DNA from 2 places in the Streptomyces sp. NBC_00448 genome. Region 1 is predicted to be linked to the other one. Evidence: riboswitches for the same ligand, from Rfam matches in the RefSeq annotation. Region 1 holds a riboswitch; the other holds the start of a gene.
The links. A riboswitch is a leader RNA that binds a small molecule or an ion and turns the genes downstream of it on or off. The one in region 1 is predicted to bind glycine.
Positions count from the first base shown of each region.

Region 2: another riboswitch for glycine. It lies ahead of gcvT (glycine cleavage system aminomethyltransferase GcvT); the one in region 1 lies ahead of gcvP (aminomethyl-transferring glycine dehydrogenase).

Region 1 is NZ_CP107913.1:8,833,468-8,842,766, reverse strand. Features, by position in the region: gene OG370_RS38035 (serine hydrolase domain-containing protein) at 1-1,305, opposite strand, end outside; gene OG370_RS38030 (glutamate--cysteine ligase) at 1,395-2,888, opposite strand; gene OG370_RS38025 (hypothetical protein) at 3,362-3,949, shown strand; gene OG370_RS38020 (DUF5999 family protein) at 4,121-4,327, opposite strand; gene gcvP (aminomethyl-transferring glycine dehydrogenase) at 4,589-7,474, opposite strand; glycine riboswitch at 7,533-7,659, opposite strand; glycine riboswitch at 7,660-7,771, opposite strand; gene OG370_RS38010 (PRC-barrel domain-containing protein) at 7,919-8,290, shown strand; gene OG370_RS38005 (DNA polymerase IV) at 8,212-9,299, opposite strand, start outside.
Region 2 is NZ_CP107913.1:7,002,074-7,011,372, forward strand. Features, by position in the region: gene OG370_RS30265 (MarR family winged helix-turn-helix transcriptional regulator) at 1-343, opposite strand, end outside; gene OG370_RS30270 (amidohydrolase family protein) at 452-1,435, shown strand; gene OG370_RS30275 (L-serine ammonia-lyase) at 1,484-2,869, opposite strand; gene glyA (serine hydroxymethyltransferase) at 3,070-4,344, opposite strand; gene gcvH (glycine cleavage system protein GcvH) at 4,356-4,736, opposite strand; gene gcvT (glycine cleavage system aminomethyltransferase GcvT) at 4,905-6,020, opposite strand; glycine riboswitch at 6,211-6,329, opposite strand; gene OG370_RS30295 (enhanced serine sensitivity protein SseB) at 6,463-7,233, shown strand; gene OG370_RS30300 (enhanced serine sensitivity protein SseB C-terminal domain-containing protein) at 7,507-8,235, shown strand; gene OG370_RS30305 (DUF885 family protein) at 8,409-9,299, opposite strand, start outside.

The DNA.
Region 1 (9,299 bases):
GTTGACCCGTGCGTCGTCGGTGGGCAGTTGCAGCGGCGCGCTCGCGCACAGGTCCCACTGCTCGGAGGCGCCGGCCAGCACGGTGAACGGCGCGCCGTCGGCCAGCCGGATCTCCACCTGGCGGTCGGCGAGGACGCTGATCCGCAGCGGGACGCCGCCCTGAGGAGTGCCGACCTCGCCCGCCCACTCCCCCGGCGCTTGCGTCATCGGGCGGCCCGGGTCGGTGACCGGGGCGAGGTGCTCGTGGGGGAAGCCGGGCGCCAGGATGCCCATCAGGCGCAGGACGACGGCGTCCCGGGCCGCCTTGCGGGTGGAGTTGCTCAGCACCGCGACCGAGATCTCCCGCTCGGGCAGGTCGATCATCATCGCGGCGATGCCGCCCATGCCGCCGCCGTGGCTGCGGACGACCGGCCCGGGGCCGTGCGAGACGACCCGGCCGAATCCGTAGCCCAGGTGCCCGCCGATCGGCACCGCGTCGTGCATCGCCGCGGCCGTGGCGGGTCGGAGCAGACGGGTGGCCGTCCGGGCGAAGCGCGCCACGTCGGCGGCGCTCGCCCAGCCGGCCCCGGCCGCGGGGTGGTCGCTGAAGCAGGTCGGGTACGGCTGCCCGCCGGCGGAGTAGCGCTCGGCGACGGGCGCCGAGCCGGTGCAGGCGGCCCCGTAGCCGAAGCTGCTCAGGCCGAGCGGTGCGAAGATCCGCTCGCGCAGGTAGTCGCCCTCGCTCCGGCCGGTCGCGGACTCCAGCAGCCGGCCCAGTTCGGCGTAGCCGAGGTTGGAGTACTCGAAGCCGGTGCCCGGCTCGCGGACGAGCGTGCGGTAGTCGGCGATGTCGATCGGCAGCGGGCCGGTGTCGTAGTGGAAGTTGTAGAACGCGGGGAACCCACCGCGGTGCCGCAGCAGTTGGCGCGGGGTGGGCGCGGTCCCCGGGTAGTCGCCGGGGATCGGGGCGTCGAGGTCCAGCAGGCCCTCGTCGGCGGCCAGGCAGACGGCCGTGGCGGTGACCGCCTTGGTGACGGAGGCCAGCCCGTAGACAGTCTCGGGGGTGGCCGGCCGCCGGGCGGCGACGTCCGCAAGACCGTAGGCGCGGGCGAGCACGACCTCGTCGCGTGCCACGACGGCGAGGGAGAGCGACGCGCAGGAGTGGTCGGCCAGCGCCTGCGCGCAGAACTCGTCCAGCCCGTCCACTACGTCCGATACGTCCGTCGCGCCCGCTCCGTCGAGTACGTCCGGGCCGTTCGGGCCGTTCGGGCCGTTCGGTGCGTTCGGGCCGTTCGGTGCGTTCGGTTCCTTCGCTTCGTTCGGCACCCTGACCGCCCCCTTGATCGAATCCGCCGCTCGGTCGAAGGGTAATGCGCCACCGCGCCCGGGCAGTCGGCGGGACGGCGCGGCGCGGCTCAGCCGGGCATCGGCCAGGTGTGGACCGGGGCGCCCTCGGTGGACAGAGCGCGGTAGCGCTGCGTCATGGCGGCGAGCGCGGCCCGGCGGTCCAGGCCGCGGCCGAGGAAGTGGTGGAAGGCGTCGGCCTGCCAGCGGGCGCCGTTGGTACGGAGCCGGCAGCGCTGTTCGATGATGCCGAGGTAGTGGTCGCGGTCGACGGGGTCGATGCCCCAGCCGTCGAGCCCGGCGGCGGCCAGCGGCAGGAGTTCGTCCCGGATCAGGTCGGCCGCGGCGACCTGGGCGAGCGCGGTGCCGCGCGGGCGCGGCCAGTGCAGCATGGCGTCGATGCCGTCGCGGCAGGCGGCGTCGAAGTTCGCGGCGGCGGCGCCGAACGGCAGCCGCTGCCAGACCGGCCGCGGCGCCTCGGCGAGCGCGCGGACCAGGCCGTAGTAGAACGCCGCGTTGGCGATGACGTCGGCGACGGTGGGCCCGGCCGGCATCACCCGGTTCTCCACCCGCAAGTGCGGCACCCCGTCGACGACTTGGTAGACCGGGCGGTTCCAGCGGTAGATCGTGCCGTTGTGCAGGGCCAGTTCGCGCAGCTGGGGCACCCCGCCCTCGTCGAGCACCCGCAGCGGGTCCTCGTCGTCGCAGATCGGCAGCAGCGGCGGGAAGTAGCGCAGGTTCTCCGCGAACAGGTCGGCCACCGAGTCGATCCACCGCTCGCCGAACCAGGTCAACGGCCGTACGCCCTGGGCCCGCAGCTCCTGCGGGCGGGTGTCGGTGGCCTGCTGGAAGAGCAGCGGGCGGGTCTCGCGCCACAGCTCGCGGCCGAAGAGGAACGGCGAGTTCGCGCCGACCGCCACCTGCGGCGCGGAGACCACCTGGGCGGCGTTCCACGCCGGGGCGAAGCGCTCCGGGGTGACCTGGAGGTGCATCTGCGTGGAGGTGCAGGCCGCCTCGGGCGCGATCGAGGCGGAGGTGTAGACGAGGTGCTCGACGCCTTCGATGTCGAGGGTGATGTCCTCGCCGCGCATGGCCAGAATCCGCTCGTTGAGCAGGGTGTAGCGGTCGGCGCGGGAGAGGTTCGCCGAGACCAGGTCCTGGGCCTGGAGGGTGGGTAGGATTCCCACCATCACGATGCCGGCGCCGACCTCTCCGGCCATCCGGTCGGCGTAGCCGAGCCCGGTGCGCAGTTCCTCGGCGAGCCGGTCGAGCACCCGGCCGGAAAGCGGGTGCGGCGCGATGTTCACTTCAATATTGAACTGGGCCAGCTCGGTCTGGAAATCGCGGCTCGCGATGCGCTCCAGCACCTCTTCGTTCATCATGCGGGGCAGTCCCTCGGAATCCGCGAGATTCAATTCGATCTCCAGACCCATGAGATTGCGCGGCCGATCGAAGCGCCGCTCCGCCAACAGCCTCTCCAGCCCCACCAGGCACTGCTGGAGCTTGTTCCGATACATCCGCCGGTCGGCCAGGTCGAACGCCCCGGCCACCACCTTCTCCCCCATCGAAGCGTCCCTCCTCGCGCGGTCCTCACCGGAGGATGCCCACCCAAATGATCGATAACGCCCACCGGAGCACGACGTGCACGCTACGCTTGCCGTAGTGACCGGCCGCGGGCATGTTCCCGCGGCACATTCGGTGCAGGGCTCCCGCGTAAAATCCGGGTGAATACCACCGAACGGTTCCGGCCGACCGTACGGGGCGGAAATCAGCGGCATCCGCCCCCTACCCTGCGGGAATGCCGGCCGGACCCCTCGGGAAGAAGGCGGATAATCGCCTTGCGGGTAATACTGGCAGCGAGTAGATGAAACACGGAGCGAACACACGTCGTATAAACTCCGCGCACGAGGCAGAGTATCCGCCGTCGCCGGGCGAGCTTGAGCAGTAACCCTCACCAGGTACTGACCGCGCCGTCCGCACCTCGCCCGCACCGCTTTGTGCCCGCACCACGTGTCTCCCAGTGAGAGGCGACAACACCATGCCGCTGCTTGTCCCCCCAGCACCCGCACCAGCCCTGTTGAGTGTCCTGGCGGCGCTCAGTTCTCCCACTGCGGTCCTGGAAGCCCGGACCCCTGCCCTGCGCACCGCGGAAGGGCCGCTGGACGCCGAACACCCCCTGCCGGTCCATGTGTTCGAACCGGCGGCGGTTCCCGGTGGCCTGCCCCACGCGCGGCTGGCCGGCTGGCGGTTCCATATCAGGGCGGGGTCCCGGGTGGCCGCGGCGGGCGAGACCGTGGCGACACCTGACGGCTGGGTGTTCTCGCGCTTCTCCGAAGGCCCCTACCTGGCCTCGACCGAGCGGGCGCTGCGCCAGGCGGAGCCGCTGCCGGCCACCTACCAGCCGCACCTGCTGTCCGTGCCGAGCCTGTACATGATGGCGCTGTGGCTGCACTCGGTGCCGAGGGCCGACGCGGCCACCGCCCAGCCGGACCCGGCCGACCTGGTCATCCCGCTGGCGCCCGCGCCGCCGGGGATCGCCTCGCACCGGGTGTACCGGATCGTGGAGCTCGCGCCGCTGCTGAGCGCGTGGCTGGCCCCGCCGCCGCTGGCCGGCTCCCCGGCGTAGGCAGTGCAGGCCGCATAGGGCGCACAGGCCGTATCCGGCGGCCCGGCATGAGCGAAGCCGGTTCTCCTGGGCACCGAGGCTCAGGGGAACCGGCTGTGTCATGCGTCGGCCGACCCGTCCAACGCCTCGTCGGACGACCCGTGGAACGCCTCGGGCGCCTCGCCGGGCGGCTCAGGCGGCCGTGGTGACGCGCGTAGCGACCAGCGGCCGATGCGGTGCGATGATCTGCCCGTCGGGCAGGATCTCGCCGGTGTCCTCGAAGAGCAGCACCCCGTTGCACAGCAGGCTCCAGCCCTGCTCCGGGTGGTGGGCCACGATGAGGGCGGCCTCACGGTCGGCGCTGTCAGCGGTAGGGCACTGCGGCTCGTGCTTGCACATGGTCAATGGTGTCTTTCGCTGCGAGAGGTGAATGGTGCGGTCGGTCGCGTCGCCTGCCTGGTTCATCTCGGTCCCCCGTTCTCGCGCGGCCGGTCCCAGTCTTGCTCCCCGGACGGCATTCCGCAGGTATTTCACGTTCGCGCTACTCATTGGTGCAAGACGCGCCATCCACTCGGCCGGTTGCGGACACACGGCGGCGCCTCCCGGCCGTTTCCCGGTCGGGAGGCGCCGCCGCCCCGCCTGCGCGTCGCCGCGCGCCGATCAGCTCTCGTACGCGTCCAGCGGCGGGCAGGAGCAGACCAGATTGCGGTCGCCGAACGCCCCGTCGATCCGGCGTACCGGCGGCCAGTACTTGTCCGCGGGGTGCACGCCGGCCGGGAAGACGGCCTCCTCACGGCTGTACGGGTGACTCCAGTCGCCGCTGAGCGCGGCCGCGGTGTGCGGGGCCGCGCGCAGCGGGTTGTCGTCGGCGGGCCACGCGCCGGAGCCGACCCGGTCGATCTCGGCGCGGATCGCGATCATCGCCTCGCAGAACCGGTCGAGTTCGGCGAGGTCCTCGCTCTCGGTGGGCTCGATCATCAGGGTGCCGGCCACCGGGAAGGACATCGTCGGCGCGTGGAAGCCGTAGTCGATCAGCCGCTTGGCGACGTCGTCGACGCTGACACCGGTGTCCTTGGTCAGCGGCCGCAGGTCGATGATGCACTCGTGCGCGACCAGGCCGCCGGGGCCGGTGTAGAGCACCGGGTAGTGCGGCTCCAGCCGCTTGGCGACGTAGTTGGCGCTCAGCACGGCGATCTGGCTGGCCTGCTTCAGCCCCTCGCCGCCCATCAGCCGGACGTAGGTCCAGGAGATCGGGAGAATCCCCGCCGAGCCCCAGGGCGCGGCCGAGACCGGGCCGACACCGGTGGCGGGGCCGGCCTCGGGCTGGAGCGGGTGGTTGGGCAGGTGCGGGGCCAGGTGGGCGCGGACCGCGACCGGGCCGACGCCGGGGCCGCCGCCGCCGTGCGGGATGCAGAACGTCTTGTGCAGGTTCAGGTGGGACACGTCGGCGCCGAACCGGCCCGGGCGGGCCAGGCCGACCAGCGCGTTGAGGTTGGCACCGTCGACGTAGACCTGGCCGCCGGCGTCGTGCACGGCCGCGCAGACGTCGGTGATGTGCTCCTCGAACACGCCGTGCGTGGAGGGGTAGGTGACCATCAGCACGGCGAGCCGGTCGCGGTACTGCTCGATCTTCGCGCGCAGGTCGGCGACGTCCACGTCGCCGTCCTGGCTGGTCTTCACCACGACCACGGTCATCCCGGCCATCACCGCGCTGGCGGCGTTGGTGCCGTGCGCGGAGGACGGGATCAGGCAGACCGTACGGTCCAGGTCGCCGTTGGCCCGGTGGTAGGCGCGGACCGCGAGCAGGCCGGCCAGTTCGCCCTGCGACCCGGCGTTGGGCTGGAGGCTGACCTTGTCGTAGCCGGTGATCTCGGCGAGCTGGTCCTCCAGGCCGTGGATCAGGCTGAGGTAGCCCTCGGCCTGGTCGGCGGGCGCGAAGGGGTGCAGGGCGCCGAACTCCGGCCAGGTGACCGGCTCCATCTCGGTGGTCGCGTTGAGCTTCATGGTGCACGAGCCCAGCGGGATCATGCCGCGGTCCAGGGCGTAGTCGCGGTCGGCGAGCCGGCGCAGGTAGCGCAGCATCGAGGTCTCGCTGCGGTGCTGGTGGAAGACCGGGTGGGTGAGGTAGTCGTCGGTGCGCAGCAGGGCATCGGGCAGCGCGTCGGGGGCGGCGGCGTCGAGCGCGTCGATGTCGCCGGTGGCGCCGAAGGCGGCGAGCACCGAGCTGAGCGCGGCGCGGTCGGTGGTCTCGTCGCAGGCGATGCCGACGTGGTCGGCGTCGGTCAGCCGCAGGTTGACGCCGGCGGCGCGCGCGGCGGCCACGACGTCGGCGGCCCGGCCGGGCACGTGGGCGGTCAGCGTGTCGAAGTACGCGTCCTCGACGAGCTCGACGCCGGCCGCGCGCAGGCCCGCGGCGAGCACCGCGGCGTAGCGGTGGGTGCGGCGCGCGATGGCGGCCAGCCCGTCGGGCCCGTGGTAGACGGCGTACATGCCGGCCATCACGGCGAGCAGCACCTGGGCGGTGCAGATGTTGCTGGTGGCCTTCTCCCGGCGGATGTGCTGCTCGCGGGTCTGGAGCGCCAGCCGGAAGGCGGTGTCGCCGTCGGCGTCGACCGAGACGCCGACGAGCCGGCCGGGCAGGTTGCGGGCGTAGGAGTCGCGGACGGCCATGTAGCCGGCGTGCGGGCCGCCGAAGGCCATCGGGACGCCGAACCGCTGGGTGGTGCCGACCGCGATGTCCGCGCCGAGGTCGCCGGGCGAGGTGAGCAGGGTGAGCGCGAGCAGGTCGGCGGCCACGGTGACGATCGCGCCGAGGTCATGCGCCTGCTCGATGACCGGCCGCAGGTCGCGGACGGCGCCCGAGGCGCCGGGGTACTGCAGCAGCACGCCGGTGACGCCGCGCTCGGCGACGTCGGCGGGGATGCCGGCCGACAGGTCGGCGGTGACGACCTCGACGCCGGTCGGTTCGGCGCGGGTCCGGATCACCGCGAGGGTCTGCGGGAAGGTGTCGGCGTCGACCAGGAAGACGCCGTTCTTGACCTTGCCGACCCGGCGGGACAGCGCCATCGCCTCGGCGGCCGCGGTGCCCTCGTCCAGCAGGGATGCCCCGGAGGTGGGCAGGCCGGTGAGGTCGGCGACGACGGTCTGGAAGTTCAGCAGCGCTTCGAGCCGGCCCTGCGAGATCTCCGGCTGGTACGGGGTGTAGGCGGTGTACCAGGCCGGGTTCTCCAGCACGTTGCGCAGGATGACCGGCGGGGTGAAGGTGCCGTGGTAGCCCAGGCCGATCATCGGCGTGAGCACCTGGTTGCGGTCGGCGAGCGCGCGCAGCTCGGCGAGCGCCTCGGCCTCCGTGACGGCGGCGGGCAGACCGAGCGCTTCGGTGCTCTTGATGGTCTCGGGTACGGCGGCGCCCGTCAGTTCGTCCAGCGAGCCGTAGCCGACCTGGGCGAGCATCTTGGCCTGCGCCTCGGCGTCGGGGCCGATGTGGCGGCGGGCGAACGGCCGGCCGGCTTCCAGCTCGGCGAGGGAATTGCGGCGGTCACTCATCTTCGGGGGCCTCCTGGTCTGCAACGACCTTCGGGGGTGCCGCCAAGGCACCCGTACGGCCTCCCCCTCTGTCATCAGAACCTGAGAGCTTCACCGCCCCGGCCCACAGGGCGGCTTTCACCGTCGGTGAGGACGCGCCCGGCGGCCGCGCTGCTTCCGGGACAGGTCCTGCTTTCCAGAGTGACCTCACCCGAGCGGTACGGATGCCTGAGAGATTCCGGGGAGGATTTGCTCCTTCGGCGCCTTCCGCCACCCGCCACCAGGCGGGTTCTTGGAGGACTCTCCCGCACGGGGTCAACGGCCTTCTGCCAGCCTACCAGCGTGATCCGAACACGGATCGGAACAGGTGCCGAGTCGACACCGCCCCTGTTGTGGCTTTGGGTAGGAGTCGGCAGCCGTCGTACGACGGCGGGCCTGGGGTTGGTTGGACTCGTTGGAGGGACCGTGCAGACCGACATCGATCCGCGCAGCCTGATCGGCCGCCGCGCCTTCGACCGTGACGGGACGAGGATCGGCACGGTGGACGAGGTCTACCTCGACGACGCGACCGGCACGCCGGAATGGGCGGCGCTGCGCACCGGCCTGTTCACCCGGGACGCCTTCGTGCCGCTCGGCCCGAGCGAACTGGACGGCGACAAACTGCGGGTGCCGTACGAGAAGGCGCTGATCAAGGACGCGCCGGACTTCGGCGTGGGCCGGCACCTCTCGCCCGAGCAGGAGTTGCAGCTCTACCACCACTACGGAATGGACGTGCCGCGGTCGGGGGCGGAGCCGGCGCCTTCCGGGGACTTCGGCGAGCTGGCCGACGACGACTGAGCCGGATCGGCGGGCGGGTCGCTGCCCGCGTCCACGGGCGGGACCGCTGGCGGGTCTGCCGGCGGACCCGTGTCCTCCGAACCTGCGGGCGGACCGGACGGCGGCGGGTCGCCCGGGTCCACGGGCATCCGCTGGGCGGCCAGGGGCAGCGGATCGCTGGAACTGAGTTCCGGATCATCCACGGGGAAGGTGCGCACCCGGCCCGGCACGGCGTCCGAGGGCACCTCGAAGCGCACGGTCACCCGGCCGACCCCGCTGCCCTGCACCCACCCGGCGCCGTACGTGGCGTGGGTGACGTCGTGGCCCGGCAGCCAGCGGTTCGCCCGCTCGGGGGCCGGCGGGGGGCTGCTGGGCAGCGGCGGCGGGGCGTCGTCCTCCGCCGAGTCGCCGTTCAGCGCCCGCTCGCCCGCGGCCTGGGCGAACAGGTCCTCCTGCGTGAAGTCGGCGAGCCCGGCGACGCCCACCCCGAGCAGCCGCACGCCACCGGTGGTGTCGACGGCCTCGGCGAGCCGGCGGGCGGTCTCGCGCACCACGGCTGGGTCGTCGGTGGGCGCGCGCAGCGTCTCGGAGCGGGTGAGCGTGGAGAAGTCATACCGCCGGACCTTCACCACGACGGTGCGCCCGGAGCGGCCCGCGCCGCGCAGCCGCTGCACGCAGCGCTCGGCGAGCCGGTCGATCTCGTACCGCACATGGGCGCGGTCGGTCAGGTCGCTGTCGAAGGTGTCCTCGACCGAGATGGACTTGACGTCGCGGTCGGCGACCACCGGGCGGTTGTCGACACCGGCGGCCATCGCATGCAGGCCCGCGCCATGCGCCTTGCCGAGCAGCCGGACCAGTTCCCCCTCTCCGGCCTGGGCGATCTCGGCGACGGTGAGGATGCCGGCCCTGCGCAGATGCTCGGCCGTGGCGGGTCCGACCCCCGGCAGGGTGCGCACCGGCATCGGGTCGAGCAGCGCCTGCTCGGTGCCGGGCTCGACCACCACCAGGCCGTCGGGCTTGGCCTTCTCCG
Region 2 (9,299 bases), 1.8 Mb from region 1:
CGAGTACCTCCAGCGCCTGCCGGCGGCGGGTGAGACCTTCCGGCGTGAGCACGACGAGTTTCGACCGTCCCGAGCGGGGGTTCGGCACCACCTGGAGCAGCCCGAGGGCGGCGAGTTGGTGGACCATCTGGTGGGTCGCCGGGGGACTCACACCCATCTGCCGGGCCAGGTCGGACATCGGCATGCCGTCCGGATCGAGCTGGCTCAGCAGCGTCGCGTGCGCCGGACTCACCCCGCCGGCGCCGTCCTCAAGGTGCGCGGTCACGGCCGTACGGAACCAGTTGTGGGCCCGCCACAGCAGCTTGGCGAGCGGTTCCTGGGTCGACTTGTCTTCGCTGGGCACCGTGTTACCGTAGCACTGAGAACCATTAAGCTACTTAATGGTTTGCGCGGTGTCCGCCGCCCTTCCGCCGACGGCACCGCCGATCCGTGACTCAAGCGGAACGGATGGATGAGAGGCGCTCCGATGAAGCTGATCGCCCTAGAGGAAGCGTTCTGGTACGACAAGCTGCAGACCCAGGGCTCGCCGGTCGGCCATATCCCCCTGAAGCCCGAAGTGCTCGCGAACGTAAGGCGGTTGCTGCCCGACTTCACCGAGTTCAGGCTCGCGGACATGGACCGGAACGGCGTCGACCTGCAGGTGCTCTCCCTGACCGCCCCCGGCGTCCAGATGCAGCCGGACCCGCGGATCGCGGTGGCCGACGCCCGCATGGCCAACGACTTCCTCGCCACCGTCGTCGGCGAGCACCCGGGCCGGTTCCAGGGCCTGGCCGCCGTCCCGCTGCAGGACCCGAAGCGGGCCGCGGCCGAACTGCGCCGCGCCATCGAGGAACTCGGCCTGTGCGGCGCCCTGGTCAACGACCACACCCTCGGCCACTACCTGGACGAGCCGCAGTACGCGCCGTTCTGGGAGACCCTGCAGGACCTCGGCGTCCCGCTCTACATCCACCCGAACCCGGTGCCGTCCGACCACTGGAACGTCGTCCAGGGGTACCCGGGGCTGGAGCACGCGACGTGGGGCTGGAACCACAGCACGGGCGGGCACGCGCTGCGGCTGGTCTTCGGCGGCGTCTTCGACCGGTTCCCCGGCGCCCGGATCATCCTGGGGCACATGGGCGAGTTCCTGCCCGCGCAGCTCTACCGCGTCGACGCCCGCTACCGCGATCTCGACCCCGACGTGCAGCGGCCGCTGAAGAAGGCGCCCTCGGAGTACTTCGGAACGAACATCGTGATCACCACCTCCGGCGTGTTCTCGCACGCGGCGCTCGTCGACGCGATCCAGACCATCGGCGTCGACAACGTGATGTTCTCGATCGACTACCCGTTCGAGCCGACCGCGACGGCGGCCGAGTTCATGCGCACCGCGCCCCTGGCCCCACCGGACAAGGCCAAGGTCGCCCACGCGAACGCCGAGCGCATCCTGCGGCTCACCTAGCCAGCGCCGAGCCGGAAAACCGGAAGCCGCAGGTCAGCGGCTATGCCGTCAGCACTCGATCACGTTGACCGCGAGCCCGCCCCGCGCGGTCTCCTTGTACTTGACCTTCATGTCGGCGCCGGTCTGCTTCATGGTCTTGATGACCTTGTCGAGGGAGACGTGGTGGCGGCCGTCGCCGCGCATGGCCATGCGGGCGGCGGTGACGGCCTTGACCGCGGCCATGCCGTTGCGCTCGATGCAGGGGATCTGGACGAGGCCGCCGACGGGGTCGCAGGTGAGGCCGAGGTTGTGCTCCATGCCGATCTCGGCGGCGTTCTCGACCTGTTCCGGGGTGAGCCCGAGGATCTCCGCGAGGCCGCCCGCGGCCATGGAGCAGGCCGAGCCGACCTCGCCCTGGCAGCCGACCTCGGCGCCGGAGATGGAGGCGTTCTCCTTGAAGAGCATGCCGATCGCGCCCGCGGCCAGCAGGAACCGGACCACCGCGTCGTCCCGGTCGGCGGCGGAGGTGGTGGGCGAGCAGACGAAGGCGAGGTAGTAGTGCAGGACGGCCGGGATGATCCCGGCGGCGCCGTTGGTGGGGGCGGTGACGACCCGGCCGCCCGCCGCGTTCTCCTCGTTGACGGCCATCGCGTAGAGGGTGATCCACTCCATCGCGCGGGTGGACGGATCGCCCTCGGCCCGCAGCTGGCGGGCGGACTGCGCGGCGCGGCGGCGCACCTTCAGGCCGCCGGGCAGGATGCCCTCACGGGACATGCCCCGCTCCACGCAGTCCCGCATCACCTGCCAGATCTCCAGCAGCCCGGCCCGGATCTCGGCCTCGCCGCGCCAGGCCTTCTCGTTCTCCATCATCAGCGCGGAGATCGACAGCCCGGTCTCCCGGGACAGCCGCAGCAGTTCGTCGCCGGTGCGGAAGGGGTGGCGTAGCACCGTGTCGTCCAGCTTGATCCGGTCCTCGCCGACCGCGTCCTCGTCGACCACGAAGCCGCCGCCCACCGAGTAGTAGGTCTTCGCCAGCAGCACCTCGCCGGCGTCGTCGTACGCCGACAGCGTCATCCCGTTGGCGTGGTACGGCAGCGAGCGGCGCCGGTGCAGCACCAGGTCGGTGTCGGCGTCGAAGGCGATCTCGTGGGTGCCCAGCAGGCCCAGCCGGTGCTCGGCGCGGATACGGGCGACCTCGTCGTCGGCCGTCTCCACGTCGACGGTGCGCGGCGAGTGGCCGGACAGGCCCAGCAGGACGGCCTTCGGGGTGCCGTGGCCGTGGCCGGTCGCCCCGAGCGAGCCGAACAGCTCGGCCCGGACGGAGACGGTATGGGCGAGCAGCGCCTCGTTCTTCAGGCGGTGCACGAAGATGTTCGCCGCCCGCATCGGGCCGACGGTGTGCGAGCTGGACGGGCCTATTCCGATGGAGAACAGGTCGAAGACGGAGATTGCCACGGTGTTCTTAGCTCCTGGGGTTCGCGGACGCCGTTGTCCGCAGGGTGCTGCGGCCGCGCTCGGCGGGGGCGCGCTGCCGGGCCGGATACGGTGTCCCGCCGGCCGGCCGGTGGCCGGTTCGTGCCCGCCTCCCCCTTGAGCTTCGCACGGGGGAGTACCCGCGACCACGTGGCGCGGGCGGACACGAACCGGCGACCCGGCTACAGGCCCGGGTACAGCGGGTGCTTCTCCGCCAGCGCGGTGACCCTCTGCCGCAAGGGCCCGCTCTCCGACGGCGGGAAGGCCGGCGACGCGGTGAGCGTCGCCGCGATGATGTCGGCGACCTCGCGGAAGTCGTCGGCGGTGAAGCCCCGCGTCGCCAGCGCGGGCGTGCCGATCCGCAGACCCGAGGTGACCATCGGGGGCCGCGGGTCGTTCGGGATCGCGTTGCGGTTGACGGTGATGCCGACCGCGTGCAGCCGGTCCTCGGCCTGCTGGCCGTCGAGCGCGGAGTTGCGCAGGTCGACCAGGACCAGGTGGACGTCGGTACCGCCGGAGAGCACGGAGACGCCGAGTTCCGCCACGTCGGGCCGGGTCAGCCGGTCGGCGAGGATCTTCGCGCCCTCCAGCGTACGGGACTGGCGGTCCTTGAACTCGTCCGTCGCCGCGGCCTTGAACGCGACCGCCTTCGCGGCGATCACATGCTCCAGCGGGCCGCCCTGCTGCCCCGGGAAGACCGCCGAGTTGATCTTCTTGGCGAGTTCGGCCTTGGCCAGGATCACCCCGCCGCGCGGGCCGCCGAGCGTCTTGTGGGTCGTGGTGGTGACCACGTCGGCGTACGGCACGGGGGAGGGGTGCAGCCCGGCCGCGACCAGCCCGGCGAAGTGCGCCATGTCGACCATCAGGTACGCGCCGACCTCGTCGGCGATCCGGCGGAACTCCGCGAAGTCCAGCTGCCGCGGGTACGCCGACCAGCCCGCCACGATGAGCTGCGGGTGGTGCTCCTTGGCCAGCCGCTCCACCTCGGCCATGTCGACCAGGTTGGTCTCCGCGTCCACGTGGTACGCGGCGACCTTGTAGAGCTTGCCGGAGAAGTTGATCTTCATGCCGTGGGTCAGGTGCCCGCCGTGCGCCAGGTCCAGGCCGAGGATGGTGTCACCCGGCTTGAGCAGGGCGAACATCGCGGCGGCGTTCGCCTGGGCGCCCGAGTGCGGCTGCACGTTGGCCGCGTCGGCGCCGAACAGCGCCTTGACCCGGTCGATGGCGAGCTGCTCGATCACGTCGACGTGCTCGCAGCCGCCGTAGTAGCGGCGGCCGGGGTAGCCCTCCGCGTACTTGTTGGTGAGCACCGAGCCCTGCGCCTCCAGCACGGCGACCGGCGCGAAGTTCTCGGACGCGATCATCTCCAGCGTGGACTGCTGGCGGTGCAGCTCGGCGTCGACCGCGGCCGCCACATCCGGGTCGAACTCGTGCAGGGACTGGTTCAGCAGCGACATCGCGGGTTCCCTCAGTTCTCGATGAAGGCGTCGTACTCGGTGGCGGACAGCAGGTCGGACGGCTCCTCGGCGACCTTCACCTTGAACAGCCAGCCGCCCTCGAAGGGCGCGGTGTTCACCAGCGACGGGTCCTCGACGACGTCCTGGTTCACCTCGGTGACCTCGCCGCCGACCGGCGAGTACAGGTCGCTGACGGACTTGGTGGACTCCAGCTCGCCGCAGGTCTCACCCGCGGTCACCGTCGCGCCCACCTCGGGGAGCTGGACGAAGACCACGTCGCCGAGCGCGTCGGCGGCGTGCGAGGTGATGCCCACCGTGGCCGCGCCGTCGGCGGGGGCGGAGAGCCACTCGTGCTCCTTGCTGTAACGAAGCTGCTCAGGGTTGATGCTCATGGCTGAATTCTCCCGGATCGACAGGGGTGCTCGCGGGTGCGGCACGGCAAACGGAAAGCTGAGGGAAAGGGGGGCGAGGGGGAAGAACGGGGAAACGGCGAGGTGCGGTGCGGTGCGAGTCGCGGAACCGGCGCCGGGTGGGGCGACGGGGGAGCGGGCTCGGTCCGCTCAGCGCTCGCGCCGGTAGAACGGCAGCGCCACGACGTCGTACGGCTCCCGCGAGCCGCGGATGTCCACCGCGACCCCCGGCGTGCCGGGCGCCGCGTGCGCCGCGTCCACGTACGCGATCGCGATCGGCTTGCCGAGGGTCGGCGACGGGGCGCCCGAGGTGACCTCGCCGATCACCGCGCCCGAGGCGTCGGTGACCGGGTAGCCGGCCCGCGGCACCCGGCGGCCCTGCGCGACCAGCCCGACGAGCTTGCGCGGTGGCAGGTCCTTGGCCCGTTCGGCGGCGGCGCCCAGCGCGGCGCGCCCGACGAAGTCCCCGGGCTTGTCGAACTTGACCACCCGGCCGAGCCCGGCGTCGAACGGCGTGACCGAGGCGGTCAGCTCGTGCCCGTACAGCGGCATGCCCGCCTCCAGGCGGAGCGTGTCCCGGCAGGACAGCCCGCACGGCACCAGGCCGGCCGACTCGCCAGCATCGGTCAGCGCCCGCCACAGCCGCTCGGCGTCGGCCGGCGCGACGAACAGCTCGAAGCCGTCCTCCCCGGTGTAGCCGGTGCGGGCGATCAGCGCGTCCACCCCGGCGACGGTGCCGGGCAGCCCGGCGTAGTACTTCAGCCCGTCCAGGTCGGCGTCGGTCACCGCCTTCATGATCGCCGGGGCCTGCGGGCCCTGGACGGCCAGCAGCGCGTACGCGTCGCGGTCGTCGCGGACCTGCGCGTCGTACTCCGCCGCGCGCAGCGCCACCGCGTCGAGCACGGTCTGCGCGTTGGACGCGTTGGCGACGATCATGAACTCCTGCTCGCCGAGCCGGTACACGATCAGGTCGTCGAGGATGCCGCCGTCGGGCGCGCAGATCATCGTGTAGCGGGCCCGGCCCACCGCCAGCGCGGACAGGTGGCCGACCAGGGCGTGGTCCAGCGCCTCGCCCGCCTGCGGGCCGGTCACGGTGATCTCGCCCATGTGCGACAGGTCGAAGAGACCGGCCCGGGTGCGGACCGCCTGGTGCTCCTCGCGCTCGCTGGCGTACCGCAGCGGCATGTCCCAGCCGGCGAAGTCGGTCATGGTCGCGCCGAGGGCGCGGTGCAGGGCGTCGAGCGCGGTGTGACGGGGTTCGCTCATCGGTGACAGGCTCCCAGGCTCGGTCTCGGTGAAGAGGAAGGAGAGATGACGGATGGACACTCCCCATCTGTCATCGGAACCTGAGAGGTTCACCGTGAACCCCGCTCGCGCGGGCCGCGGTTTGCACCTTGGGTGGGCGGGACCGCACACCCGAGGGTGCGCCGACGGCTCCGCCGCTTTTCAGATCTGCCTCGCCCGCGCGGTATCTGTGCCTGAGAGATTCAAGGGAGGACTTGCTCCTTCGGCGCCCGTCCCGGCGCCCGCGAACTGGTCGCGTGCACAGGTCCGGGGCTCTCCCGCGCGGCCTCGAACGGCCGGTATGCAAGTTGTGGTCTTCATCATTGCATGCCCAGGGTCCCCGGCCCCCGGCAGCGGTTAGGGTTTCCCGGGCACGACGCTGCACAACGCTACAGACGCGGTACACGGGCGGACAAGGGTGGACATGGAGAATCCGGCACCGTACATATGGCCGGCGAACGAGCTGGAAGAGGTGCTGGGGGCCAGCCTCGGCAATCCGTCGGCCACACCCCGGCTGCTGGAGGTGCTCGGCCGCTCCCAGGTGTGGGTGCCGCTGCCGAACGGCGGCTCGCCGGACGCGGCCGGCCTCGACCTGCCGACCGTCGTGCTCGGCGGCGCGCCCTACGTACCGGTCTTCAGCTCCGAGCAGCAGTTCCGGCAGGCCGCGGACGGCATGTCCTGCACGGTCGCGCCGGTGCACGAGTTCGCCCGCGGGCTGCCGCCGCTGGTCGGCATCGCGGTCAACCCCGGCGGGGCGGTCGGCGTGCCGCTGCCGCCGGCCGCGGTGGCCCAGCTGTGCCGGCCGGTGCCGGGCGAGCGCGCGCCGCAGTTCTCCGGGGTACGCGGCGCGGACGCGCCCCCCGGTGCCCGGGTGCGGCTGTGGGAGCCGGGCCACGACGAGGAACCGGTGGACTTCCTGGCCGCCGCGGCCGGCGAGTTCGCGGTCACCCCGGTGCTGCTCTCCGGCCGGCGGGCGCTGGCCGCCGTGGAGGAGGAGCCGCCCGCCCTGTTCATCGGTGTGGAACTCGACCGCTGGCAGGAGGACGACCGGGCCGCCGCGATGGACGCGCTCGGCCGGGCGATGGGCGTGGCCCCGCCGCCGTGGCCGGTGCACCTGATCCTGCTGGACGTGGCGCAGGACCCGGTGGGCGACTGGCTGCTGGAGACGGTGCGGCCGTTCTTCGCCCGCGACTGAGTCCGCGACCGAGTTCGCGGGCGAGTCCGCGGGCGAGCCGCGAACCGGCTGCGGCCCGGCGGTGGTCGGGCGGTGATCGGGCCGCGGCCCGGCGGTGATCTTGGCCGCGGTCGTGTGGCGGGCGGGTCCGGCCGCCTCGCGCCCGTTCAACGGTCGTATACCTGGTCTATAGCCGGTTCCGCTTGAGTCGGTCGCCATACCGCTGGGCACACTCGACCTGGTTTGATGTCGTGCGAAGAGCAGAACGAAACGAGGGGAAAGGGGCGGTCCCACGTGATCGCGGGCGCGCAAGGCGGTGCGGCGCAGGCCGGCCATGTGGAGCAGATGCTGCTCCAGGTGGCTCCCGGCCGGTTCGACGCATACGAGAACCTGCTCGCGTCACTCGCCGAGGGCCAGGTGTGGATGCTGCTGTGGCACGGCAGTTCCGGGGCGTCCGACGCGCAGTACGGCACCATGGAGATCGGCGGGTACGGCTACGCGCCGTGCTTCACCTCGCCGCGTGAGCTGGCCGCCAGCGGCTGGAACCGCGACCACGAGGTGGTCTCCGGGCGGGACATCGCGCAGACCCTCTACCCGGACCGCTCCGGGCTGTGGCTCAACCCGCACGCGGCCGGCGGCGGGATCGGCATCCCCTGGGCGGACCTGCGCAGGATCGCGGTCGGGCTCGACCTGCTGCCCGCCGGCCCGCTCCAGATCGGGGAACCGTCCCTGCAGATGCCGCAGTTCTACGCGCTTCTCGCGCAGGCCGCGCACCGCACCTCCGCGGTGCGGGCGCTCCGGCAGGCCTGGGTGCAGCCCGTACTCGGCGAGCCCTACCTCGCGATCGGCGTCGAACTCTACGAAGGTGCCGCGCAGGCGGTGGAGTCCGTCCGCCTCATGATGCAGCAGGCGGTCGCCGGCGTACCTGACGGCGTCGCCGTCTCCACGGTGGCCATGGCCGACCCCTACGACCCGGTCGCCCTCTGGATGCGCACCTTCGGCCGCCCCTTCTTCGACAGGTAGGGCGCCCCTGACCCCCTGGTAGTGGCCGCACTTACCGGGGCGCTGGGGGTACTCGCCCTGGCTCCGCCGGGGGCACCCCCACCCAGGCGAAGCTCTGGGGGTGGGGGCACCTCCCGGCGAAGCCAGGGGGAGAACTGCGCGACAAGCCACAGCGGACCGTAAGGTCCGGGACATCACGTGGTGGGGCCGGGCGGGCGGACCACCGCGTCGAGCAACCCCAAAGGCGGGCTGCCCAAGTGCATGAGGGCACCGTGGAAACGGGGCAGGGAGAAGTCCGCGCCCCACTCCCGCTCCGCGCGCCGGCGCACCCGGAGGATCTCCAACTTGCCCCAGGTGTACCGCCCATAGCCCGCGTCGAACGTGCCGCGCCGCGCCTCCGCCGAGGCCGCCGCAGGCGAAAGGTGGGCGTCGCGCACAAAGTACCTCGCGGCCTCGTCCAGCGACAGCGCCCCTGTATGCAAACCGATCGCGCAGGTGAGCCGGGTGACCCGGACCAGCGCTTCGAGGGCCACGCCGATCGCGAAGCGCGGGTCACGCGCGCGGAACCCCTCGTCGAGGCAGACCTCCTCGACGTAGTGGGCCCAGCCCTCGGAGAACGAGAGGCTGTGCAGGAGGCGACGGACCGGGGACGGCGCCCGGCGCAGCGCGCGGCCGTGCGCGAAGTGCCCGGGGGCCACCTCGTGGAGGGTGATGGACGGCATGCTGGTGCGGCTGAAGACCGTCAGCCACTCCTCGCGCTCGTCGGCGGGCCAGTCCGCGTCGGGCGGCGTCACGTGGTACCAGGAGGGCGCGTCGGGCTCGGCCGGCGCCGACCACGTCATCATGGCCATCGCCCAGCGCCGGGACGCGGGCGCCGGGCCGACCAGGCACTCGCCGTCCACGTAGGGCGCGAGCCCCCGCTCGCGGGTGAACTCGATGGCTTCCTCGGTGAGTCGGGCCGCCTCGGCGATCACGCCGTCGGCGCCCGGGTGGTCGGCGAGCAGGCCGGGCAGCAGTTCGTCCACGTCGCTGCGCGGGTCCAGGACGCGGCAGGAGTCGGTGAGCAGTTCGGTGAGCCGGGCGCG